DNA from 2 places in the Streptomyces sp. MNU89 genome. Region 1 is predicted to be linked to the other one. Evidence: riboswitches for the same ligand, from Rfam matches in the RefSeq annotation. Region 1 holds a riboswitch; the other holds the start of a gene.

Region 1 (4,202 bases):
CGGGCCGCGCCGTTCGCCGTGCTCGCCCCGGCGGCGGTGTGGGCGGGCGTCTCCGCGGACGCCTACTTCTCGGCCGTCGCCGCCTGGGGGATCGCCCTGCTCGCTCTGGCGTGCCGTCCGGCGGCACGCCGTCCGGCGGCCACCGCGCTGGCCGCAGGGCTGCTGCTCGGCCTCACCGTCCATCTCTCGTACGGGCTGGTGCTGATGGTGATCCCCGCGACCGCCGTCCTGCTGCACGGCCGGACCGTGCGCCCCCTGCTCCCCGCACTCGCCGGCGTGGCCGCCGTCACCGCCGCGTTCACCGCCGCCGGCTTCTGGTGGTACGAGGGCTACGACCTGCTGGTCACCCGCTACTACCAGGGGGTGGCCCGGATCCGCCCGTACAGCTACTGGTTCTTCGGCAACCTAGCCAACGCCGTGATCATCGCCGGGGCCGCTTCCGTCGCCGGGCTGCGCCGCGCCCTGGCCGGCACCGCCGAGACGGTCCGCCGGCTGCGGTCGGGGCGCTCGCTGGACGCCTGCGGTGTCGTGCTCCTCGCCCTCGCGGGCCTCTGCATGATCGCGGCGGCCGACCTCTCCGGGATGAGCAAGGCCGAGACGGAACGGATCTGGCTGCCCTTCGCCCTCTGGCTCCTCCCGGCCGCCGCCCTCCTCCCGGCCCGCCACCACCGCCGCTGGCTGCTGCTCCAAGCGGCGACAGCGCTCTTTCTCAACCACGTTCTGCTTACGGGTTGGTGACGAGACGTCGCCCGGGTGTTGACCGGTATCGCCCCCGAGGGGGACCTTGCCCCCTTTTTGGTTTCATGCCCGGTGCGAACGGAAAGCGACGCCTTGTCACATTCCTGGCAGAACAGGAGTTGCCCATGTTCCACACGCTCAGGTCCCGCTCCGCGGGACTCGCGGCCGGTGCCGCCGCCTCGGCCGTTCTGGTCGGCGGTTCGCTGCTCGGCGCGACATCCGTCCAGGCCGACTCGCAGAACCATCCGCACAAGCCGTACGGGGTCGTCAAGGCCGGGACGCTCAACGAGCGGCAGTACCCCAGCACCGACTCCTCGGTGGTGGGCCAGCTCCACCGGCATGACAAGGTCGGCATCAAGTGCAAGGTGCGCGCCCAGCTGATCCACGGCGACCCCATCTGGTACCACCTGCGGCACAAGGAAGCCTGGGTGAGCGGGAAGTACGTGCACGTTCACGGTTATGTGAAGTGGTGCAAGGACGTCGACCGTCACCACCACCCGCTGACCAACAGCAGGAAGGCCCGTATGGCGAAGGGGTGACCGCACCTCTTCACACCCGGGTGTGAGAAAGGGCCCGGTCCCGGCGGAGGCAGTCCGCCGGGACCGGGCCCGCCGCCGTTCCGCTGGCCGCCGCGGTGCCGCCCGCGGCTGTCCGCCGCCGGGTCCGCGGCCGTCAGCCGAGGCTCTCCGGCCGTTCCCCCTTGGGTCCGATGCCGCGCGTGGTCCGCGGGCCCCGGCTGCGCATGGACGGGTCCTTCTGGAGGGTCTTGTCCGCCGCCTTGGTGGCCTGCTGGTCGGGCACTCCGCTGTCCTCGGCCTCCTTGCGCAGCTTCGCCCGTTTCCGGTCGTACTTCTTGCTGCCGGGCTCCGGCATGGCCGTCACCTCCTCGGTAGTGCGGGCAGGGCCCGCCGACGCCGGACGGGTATCCGGGGCAAAGAGCGTGAAACGGGGCGGATCCCTCCGGCTGCCGCCCGTTCGAAGGGCGCCGGCGCCCCCGCTGCCCCGGCGCCCCGAACCTCGGAGCCGGGTGCCGCCGTGCTTCCGTGCGCCGTCCGGTGTGGGATGTACCGCAGGGTGATCGGCTTGTCCTCCTCACGCGCGGCGCACTACTGTCACAGGGCCTTGGTGCACGGGAAACCGGTGAAGAACCGGTGCGGCCCTCGCCACTGTGATCGGGAAGTCCGGTTCCACCCTCTGGGAGCCACTGGGATGCCGCGGAGCGCCGCGGCACCCGGGAAGGCGGAGTCCGGGCGGCATGACCCGTAAGCCAGGAGACCGGCCAGGGCGCGTCGTCCATCCACGAGGTGCTGGAGAGGTCCGCTTTCCCATGCATATAGCCGAGGGCTACCTGCCCCCCTGGCACGCGGTCGCCTGGAGCGCCGCCGCCGCCCCCTTCGTTCTCCACGGCGTACGGTCGCTGAGCCGCGAGGTGAGGAAGAATCCGGAGAACACCCTGCTGCTCGGTGCCTCCGGTGCCTTCACCTTCGTCCTGTCCGCGCTGAAGATCCCCTCCGTCACGGGAAGTTGCTCACACCCCACCGGCACCGGGCTCGGTGCCATCCTGTTCCGGCCGCCGGTCATGGCGGTGCTCGGCACCATCACCCTGCTCTTCCAGGCCCTGCTGCTGGCGCACGGCGGGCTCACCACCCTGGGCGCCAACGTCTTCTCCATGGCCGTGGTGGGCCCGTGGGCCGGGTACGCCGCCTACCGGCTGGTGAGGGGACTCGGCGCGCCGCTCGCCGCCGCCGTGTTCGCCGGTGCCTTCACCGCCGATCTGAGCACCTACTGCGTCACCAGTGTCCAGCTCGCTCTGGCGTTCCCGGACCCGGCCACCGGACTGCCCGGTGCCCTGGCCAAGTTCGGCTCCGTCTTCGCCGTCACCCAGATCCCCCTCGCCGTCAGCGAGGGCATCCTCACCGTGCTGGTGATCCGGCTGCTGAGCCAGGCCGACGGGACCATCCTGGCCCGGCTCGGCGTGCGGACGGCCGCCGGCGGCCGCCGGCCGGAGCGGTCCCAGGAGGCGGTGACCCGATGAGCCGGAACACCCGGACCAACCTGCTGCTGCTGGCCGTTGTCGCCGTCCTGGCCGCCCTCCCGCTCGTCCTGGGACTCGGCGACGGCATGGAGGAGCCCTTCACCGGCAGTGACGCGCAGGCCGAGACGGCGGTCGAGGAACTCCGGCCGGGCTACGAACCCTGGTTCGCCCCGCTCTACGAACCCCCGTCGGCGGAAGTGGAGTCGGCGCTCTTCGCCCTCCAGGCCGCGATCGGCGCCGGGGTGCTGGCCTACTGCCTCGGGCTGCGCCGAGGACGCCGGCAGGGGGAGGCACGGGCCGCCGCGAGAACGCCGGGAACGGCCGGTCCCGGCACGGCCGCGGCGGGCAAGGCCGAGACGGCGGGTACCGGGGACTCCGTGGGAGGTGCGGCCCCTGACGCGAGGGCGGCCGCGGAGGCGCCACCGGCCGGCGGGGCCCCGGACGTTGCCGGGGACACCCCGGCGCCCGCGTCCGGCGAACGGGGTGGCGGGGGGCCGTCCGGTCCCGGCGGCCGCCCGGCCGCGTAGTCCCGCGTGCTGCCCATCGACGCGGCGGCGCACAGCAGTTGCTGGCGCCGCCGCCACCCCCTGGACAAGGCGGTCCTCGCCCTCGGCCTGACCGTCCTGGCGGTGAGCCTGCCGCCCTGGCCGGGCGCGCCGCTCATCGCCGCCGCCGCGCTCACCGCACTGCTCGGCCCGGCCCGGGTGCCGCCGCGCCGGCTCTGGCGGGCGTACCGGGTGCCGCTCGGCTTCTGCGTCACCGGCGCGCTGCCGCTCCTCGTCCAACTGGGCGGGGAGCGCGGCCTGCTGTCCCTCGCACCGGACGGCCCCGCGCAGGCCGGGCAGCTGCTGCTGCGCACCTCGGCCGCCTCGCTGGGCGTCCTGCTGTTCGCCTTCACCACACCGCTGTCGGATCTGCTGCCGCGTCTCACCCGGGCCGGCGTGCCCCCCGCCGTGACCGACGTCGCGCTGGTGACCTACCGCATCACCTTCCTGTTGCTGGACACCCTCGCGCAGGTGCGGCAGGCCCAGGCAGCGCGCCTCGGCCACACCACGCGCGCCGCCGCCTGGCGCTCGCTGGCCGGGCAGGGGGCGACGGTCTTCCTGCGCGCCTTCTCGCGCGCCGCGCGGATGCAGGACGGACTCGCGGGCCGCGGCTACGACGGGACGCTCCGTGTCCTCGTCACCGGTGCCCCCGTGTCCCGGCGCTTCGTCACCGGCTCCGTCCTGCTGCTCGCCGCGCTGGCGGCGGCCACCCTCGTCCTCGAAAGGCAGCTGTTTTGACGTCCTCCCCTCCCCGCAGGAAGGGGATTCCTGGCTCAGGCCGCCTCCGGGAGCGGCGCTCCCGCAGGTCTTGTGCCCTCGGCACCAGCCGGGTTGAGACCAGCCCGGACGAGCATCACGCGGGCGGAGTTCTTGTCCCTGGGGGA
Region 2 (4,202 bases), 1.7 Mb from region 1:
CTGCGCCTCAGTGATGAGCACCTCGCTCGCCTCGCCCCACTGCAACTGGCCGAGAACGAACTCGCGGACCTTCTCTCAGCCGGCTCGGCCCGGGAGTGACCGCGGGCACAGTGCTCACCACACACCGGTGCATGTCCAGGTGCCGTGCTCCCACCGAAGACACCGGCAAGGGCACGGCACCAGACGATTCGCCAGCTGGCCTTTCACCACCGTCAGAGCTGGATCCGGGCCCACCCGTCCGTCGCACGACGGCAAGGTCATCGTCGTCTTCCCCGGCCCGCACCATCCCGCCCGCTGCGTCGTCCCGCTGCCTCTGAGCCGTAGCGCTCGCCGGTGCTCAGGAAGCCGTGCGGCGGCGCGGCGGGGTGAAGGTGTGCAGGTCGAGGATGTCCGGGCGGGACGCGACGCCGGGGCCGCCCGCCCGTACCCAGGCGGCGATGTCCTCCGTCGCGTCCGGGTCGTTGACCAGGCCCAGCCACACCGGACGGGCTCCGGCGGCCCGGCCCGCGGAGGAGGGCTGTACGACGACGACGTTCGCCTGGTCGCACACGTCCAGGCAGGCGGAGATGCGCACAGGCGCCTCGGTACGCAGGCGTGCGGTTTGTGCCGCATGGTCCACACCGGTCACCTTGGCGGTGCCGCAGCAGCAGTCCCGGCACACGACGACCCGGCACGGCACTCCGCCGGCCGGTCGCGCATCCACCTCGGCGCCGAACGCCTCGCCGCCCCTTGTCTCGGGCACGCCGAACCACCCTCTCTCCGGGGAGATCCGCCCCGGTGTCCTTCGAGGAGGCGACGACGTGAGTCTCCTGGCTCTCGGGTCGCAGCTCGCCCCGGCCTTCCCACCCTCACGGGGCCGTGGCACGTACGGGGTTCGCTCACCGATCACAGTGGCGGGACCGCGCCGGATTCGCACCGGCTTCCTCGGACCGTCGTCGCCCTGTCGCCGGTCATCATCCCATCGACCGGCCGGCCCGGATCATTCGGGCTCATGAGCGTGCGGACTCGTAGCGGGCGGCTCGGCCGGGCGTTCCCGGCCGCCGTCGTGGCCGGAGGCCACCACGATGAGCAGCCCCACCACGACGGCCCCGGCGACCATCCGGCCGACGGCCCGCACCAACCAGCCCGGCACCGACACGCCCTCGCGGCGCGTCGGTGCGCCCAGTCGCTCGGCCCGCCGGGCGGGACGCAGCAGGCGCAGCACGGCGACGGGAAGTTGCAGCAGCCCCGGCACGGTGCGCGGCCACTCGCCGTACCAGATTGGTGCCGTACAGCAGGGTGTGCCACACGCTCAGGACGTGGACGACGATGACGAAGTGCGGTGCCAGCGTTCCAGGACCTGCCGGGAGACCGGCAGCCGGGCGGGGCGGGGCCCAGACGGCAACAGGCCGAGCATGACCGTGCCCCGGGCCCACAGCAGACCGGACCGGCCGAACGCCTGGCTGAGCAGGTACATCCAGTACGTGCCGCAGTGTCGCCAAGGTGACCGGGATTGCCGAGGCGACGTCCGCGCGGTCGAGTTGCGGCGGATGTGGAGGAGGCGGGGTTCGGCCGGGTGGAGATCTTCGGTGGCTTCGACGGCCGCCCCTACGACGAGAACGCCGAGCGGCTGGTGCTGCGGGCGGTCCGCGAGGCGTGAGGGCCGGGCAGGGGCGCTCGGGCGGTTTCGCACGCCCTTTTGGCCGCTTCTCGCCAGACCGTAGTATCGGCGGGTCATCACCGCGACGGGAGACAGGAAGCCGGTGCGAGTCCGGCACGGTCCCGCCACTGTGACCGGGGAGTGCACCCCTTTACACGCCACTGCGTCCACGGCGCGGGAAGGCAGGGGGAGGCGTCGATCCGGGAGTCAGGACACTGGCCTGTCGCGGGCCCGATCCGAGGAGCGCGGACTCCCCAGGAGGCTTCACGTGTACGACGGTACGCCCCGTCCCCCGCTGTCCACCTCTGCCCACAAGCGGCATGCCCTGCGTGCGACGGCCGCTGCCGTCGCCCTGTCGGCGGCCCTGCTGACCGCCGGCTGCGGCTCGCCGCAGGACACCGCCGAGGACGCCAAGGCAACGGCCTCGCCGGCCGCGGGCTTCCCCGTCACCGTCGACAACTGCGGTGTGAAGACGACGTACGACAAGCCGCCTTCCCGCGTTGTCACCATCCACCAGCACCCGGCGGAACTCATGCTCGCCCTCGGCCTGCAGGATCGTATGGTCGGCACCGCCTTCCCCGACTCGGCGGTCCTGCCCGAGCTGGAGAAGGACTACAAGGCGATCCCCCAGCTGGCGAGGAAGGAACCGTCGTTCGAGACGATCCTGGAAGCCGAGCCCGACCTCGTCTACGGCGGCTACGGCAGCGCCTTCGCCGAGAACGAGGGCCGCTCCCGCAAGGCGTTCGCCGACGCCGGTATCGACACCCACCTCAACCGCGAATACTGCGGGAAGAGGCGGGTGACGATGAAGGACACCTACGACGAGATCCGCACCATCGGCCGGATCTTCGGCGTCCCGGAGCGGGCCGGCGAACTGATCGCCGACCTCACCGACCGCGTCGACAAGGCCGCCACCAAGGTCGAGGACGAACCCGGGACGCGCGTCTTCGTCTACGACAGCGGCGACAAGACCGCCTTCACCGCGGGCGGCAAGAGCCTGGGCACCGAACTGATCCGGCTGGCCGGCGGCAGGAACGTCTTCGCCGACCTCGACGACGTCTTCGGGGACGTCTCCTGGGAGCAGGTCGTCGCGCGCAAGCCCGAAGTCATCGCCGTCTACGACTACGCCGACGCCGGGAGTGTCGAGCAGAAGAAGAAGTTCCTGCTCTCCCAGCCCGCCCTGAAGGACGTGCCCGCCGTCAGGAACAAGCGGTTCGTCGTCCTGCCGCTGACCGCGACACTGGTCGGCATCCGCTCGGCCCACGCGGTCGAGGACCTGGCCCGCGGTATCCATCCCGAGAGCTTCGCGTGACGGCCCCGGTCGTCGAGGCCGGCACCGAGCAGACCGTGCGACGACGGCGAGAGGGCGACAGGCGGGCGGGCCGGGCCGGTCTCACCGTCACCCTCGTCGTCCTGGCCGTCACCCTGGGGGTCTCCGCCACCGCGGGCTTGGCCATCGGGTCTGTGCAGGTGCCGCCCGGCCAGGTGTGGGGCATCGTGACGCACGCGCTGGGCGCCGACTGGACGGAACCGGACTGGTCGCGGGCGCGGGAGACGATCGTGCTGGACGTACGCGCCCCGCGCGTGCTTCTGGGGGCCGTGGCCGGCGCCGGACTGGCGGTCGTGGGAACCGCTCTACAGGCCCTGATCCGCAACCCGCTCGCCGAGCCCTACCTCCTCGGCGTCTCCTCCGGGGCGTCCCTGGGCGCCGTGGTGGTGATCGTGTTCGGGGTGACGTGGCTCGGGCCGTTGTCGCTGTCGGCTGCCGCCTTCGCGGGCGCGCTCGGCGCGCTGCTGCTCGTGTACACCACCGCCCGCACCGGCGGCCGGATCACCTCAACCCGGCTGGTCCTGTCCGGTGTGGCCGTCGCCGCTGTGCTCACCGCCGTACTGGACCTACTGCTGCTCACCACCGACCGGGGCAACGAGGCCCGCGCGGTCCTCGCCTGGACCCTCGGCGGCCTCGGCGGCGTCAACTGGGACACCCTGTGGCTGCCCGGCGCCGCCTTGGCCCTGGGCATCGCCGTCCTCATGGTCCAGGCCCGCAACCTGAACCTCCTGCTCGCCGGCGAGGAGGCCGCGACCACGATGGGGCTGGACGTGGCACGCTTCCGCGCCCGCATGTTCGTCCTGCTCTCCCTCGTCACCGGCATCCTCGTCGCGGCGTGCGGACCGATCGGCTTCGTCGGCCTGATGCTGCCGCACATCGTCCGCCTCGCCGTCGGCGGCGACCACCGACGCGTCCTGCCGACAGCGGCCCTCGGCGGCGCGGTCTTCCTCATCTGGGCCGACATCGCCGCCCGCGTCGTCGCCGCGCCCATGGAGATCCCCGTCGGCGTGCTCACCGCCCTGTGCGGCGGCCCGTTCTTCCTGTGGCTGATGCGCCGCGACGCCCGCCGGAACACCGACCGAGGAGGGGCATGACCGGCACCGAACTCGTCATCGACACGGTCACCCTCACCGCCGGCGCGCACCGCCTGGTCGAGGACGTCTCCCTGACCGCCCGGCCCGGAGAGGTCATCGGCCTGGTCGGACCGAACGGCAGCGGCAAGTCCAGCCTGCT

The links. Region 1 has a riboswitch for cobalamin ahead of E4N63_RS00825 (energy-coupling factor ABC transporter permease). Riboswitches for the same ligand answer to the same signal wherever they lie in the genome.
Region 2: linked by a shared signal. The riboswitch ahead of E4N63_RS07815 (ABC transporter substrate-binding protein) and the one ahead of E4N63_RS00825 (energy-coupling factor ABC transporter permease) in region 1 are both predicted to bind cobalamin.

The regions. Positions count from the first base shown of each region.
Region 1 is NZ_JAJKLL010000001.1:173,388-177,589, reverse strand. Features, by position in the region: gene E4N63_RS00840 (hypothetical protein) at 1-738, shown strand, start outside; gene E4N63_RS00835 (SH3 domain-containing protein) at 864-1,277, shown strand; gene E4N63_RS00830 (hypothetical protein) at 1,411-1,611, opposite strand; cobalamin riboswitch at 1,845-2,037, shown strand; gene E4N63_RS00825 (energy-coupling factor ABC transporter permease) at 2,066-2,773, shown strand; gene E4N63_RS00820 (energy-coupling factor ABC transporter substrate-binding protein) at 2,770-3,300, shown strand; gene cbiQ (cobalt ECF transporter T component CbiQ) at 3,307-4,056, shown strand; gene E4N63_RS00810 (transposase) at 4,092-4,202, opposite strand, start outside.
Region 2 is NZ_JAJKLL010000001.1:1,827,575-1,831,776, forward strand. Features, by position in the region: gene E4N63_RS07795 (aldo/keto reductase) at 1-99, shown strand, start outside; gene E4N63_RS07800 ((2Fe-2S) ferredoxin domain-containing protein) at 338-703, opposite strand; cobalamin riboswitch at 803-926, opposite strand; partial or broken gene E4N63_RS07805 (hypothetical protein) at 980-1,531, opposite strand; gene E4N63_RS07810 (hypothetical protein) at 1,493-1,639, shown strand; cobalamin riboswitch at 1,694-1,878, shown strand; gene E4N63_RS07815 (ABC transporter substrate-binding protein) at 1,908-2,951, shown strand; gene E4N63_RS07820 (FecCD family ABC transporter permease) at 2,948-4,063, shown strand; gene E4N63_RS07825 (ABC transporter ATP-binding protein) at 4,060-4,202, shown strand, end outside.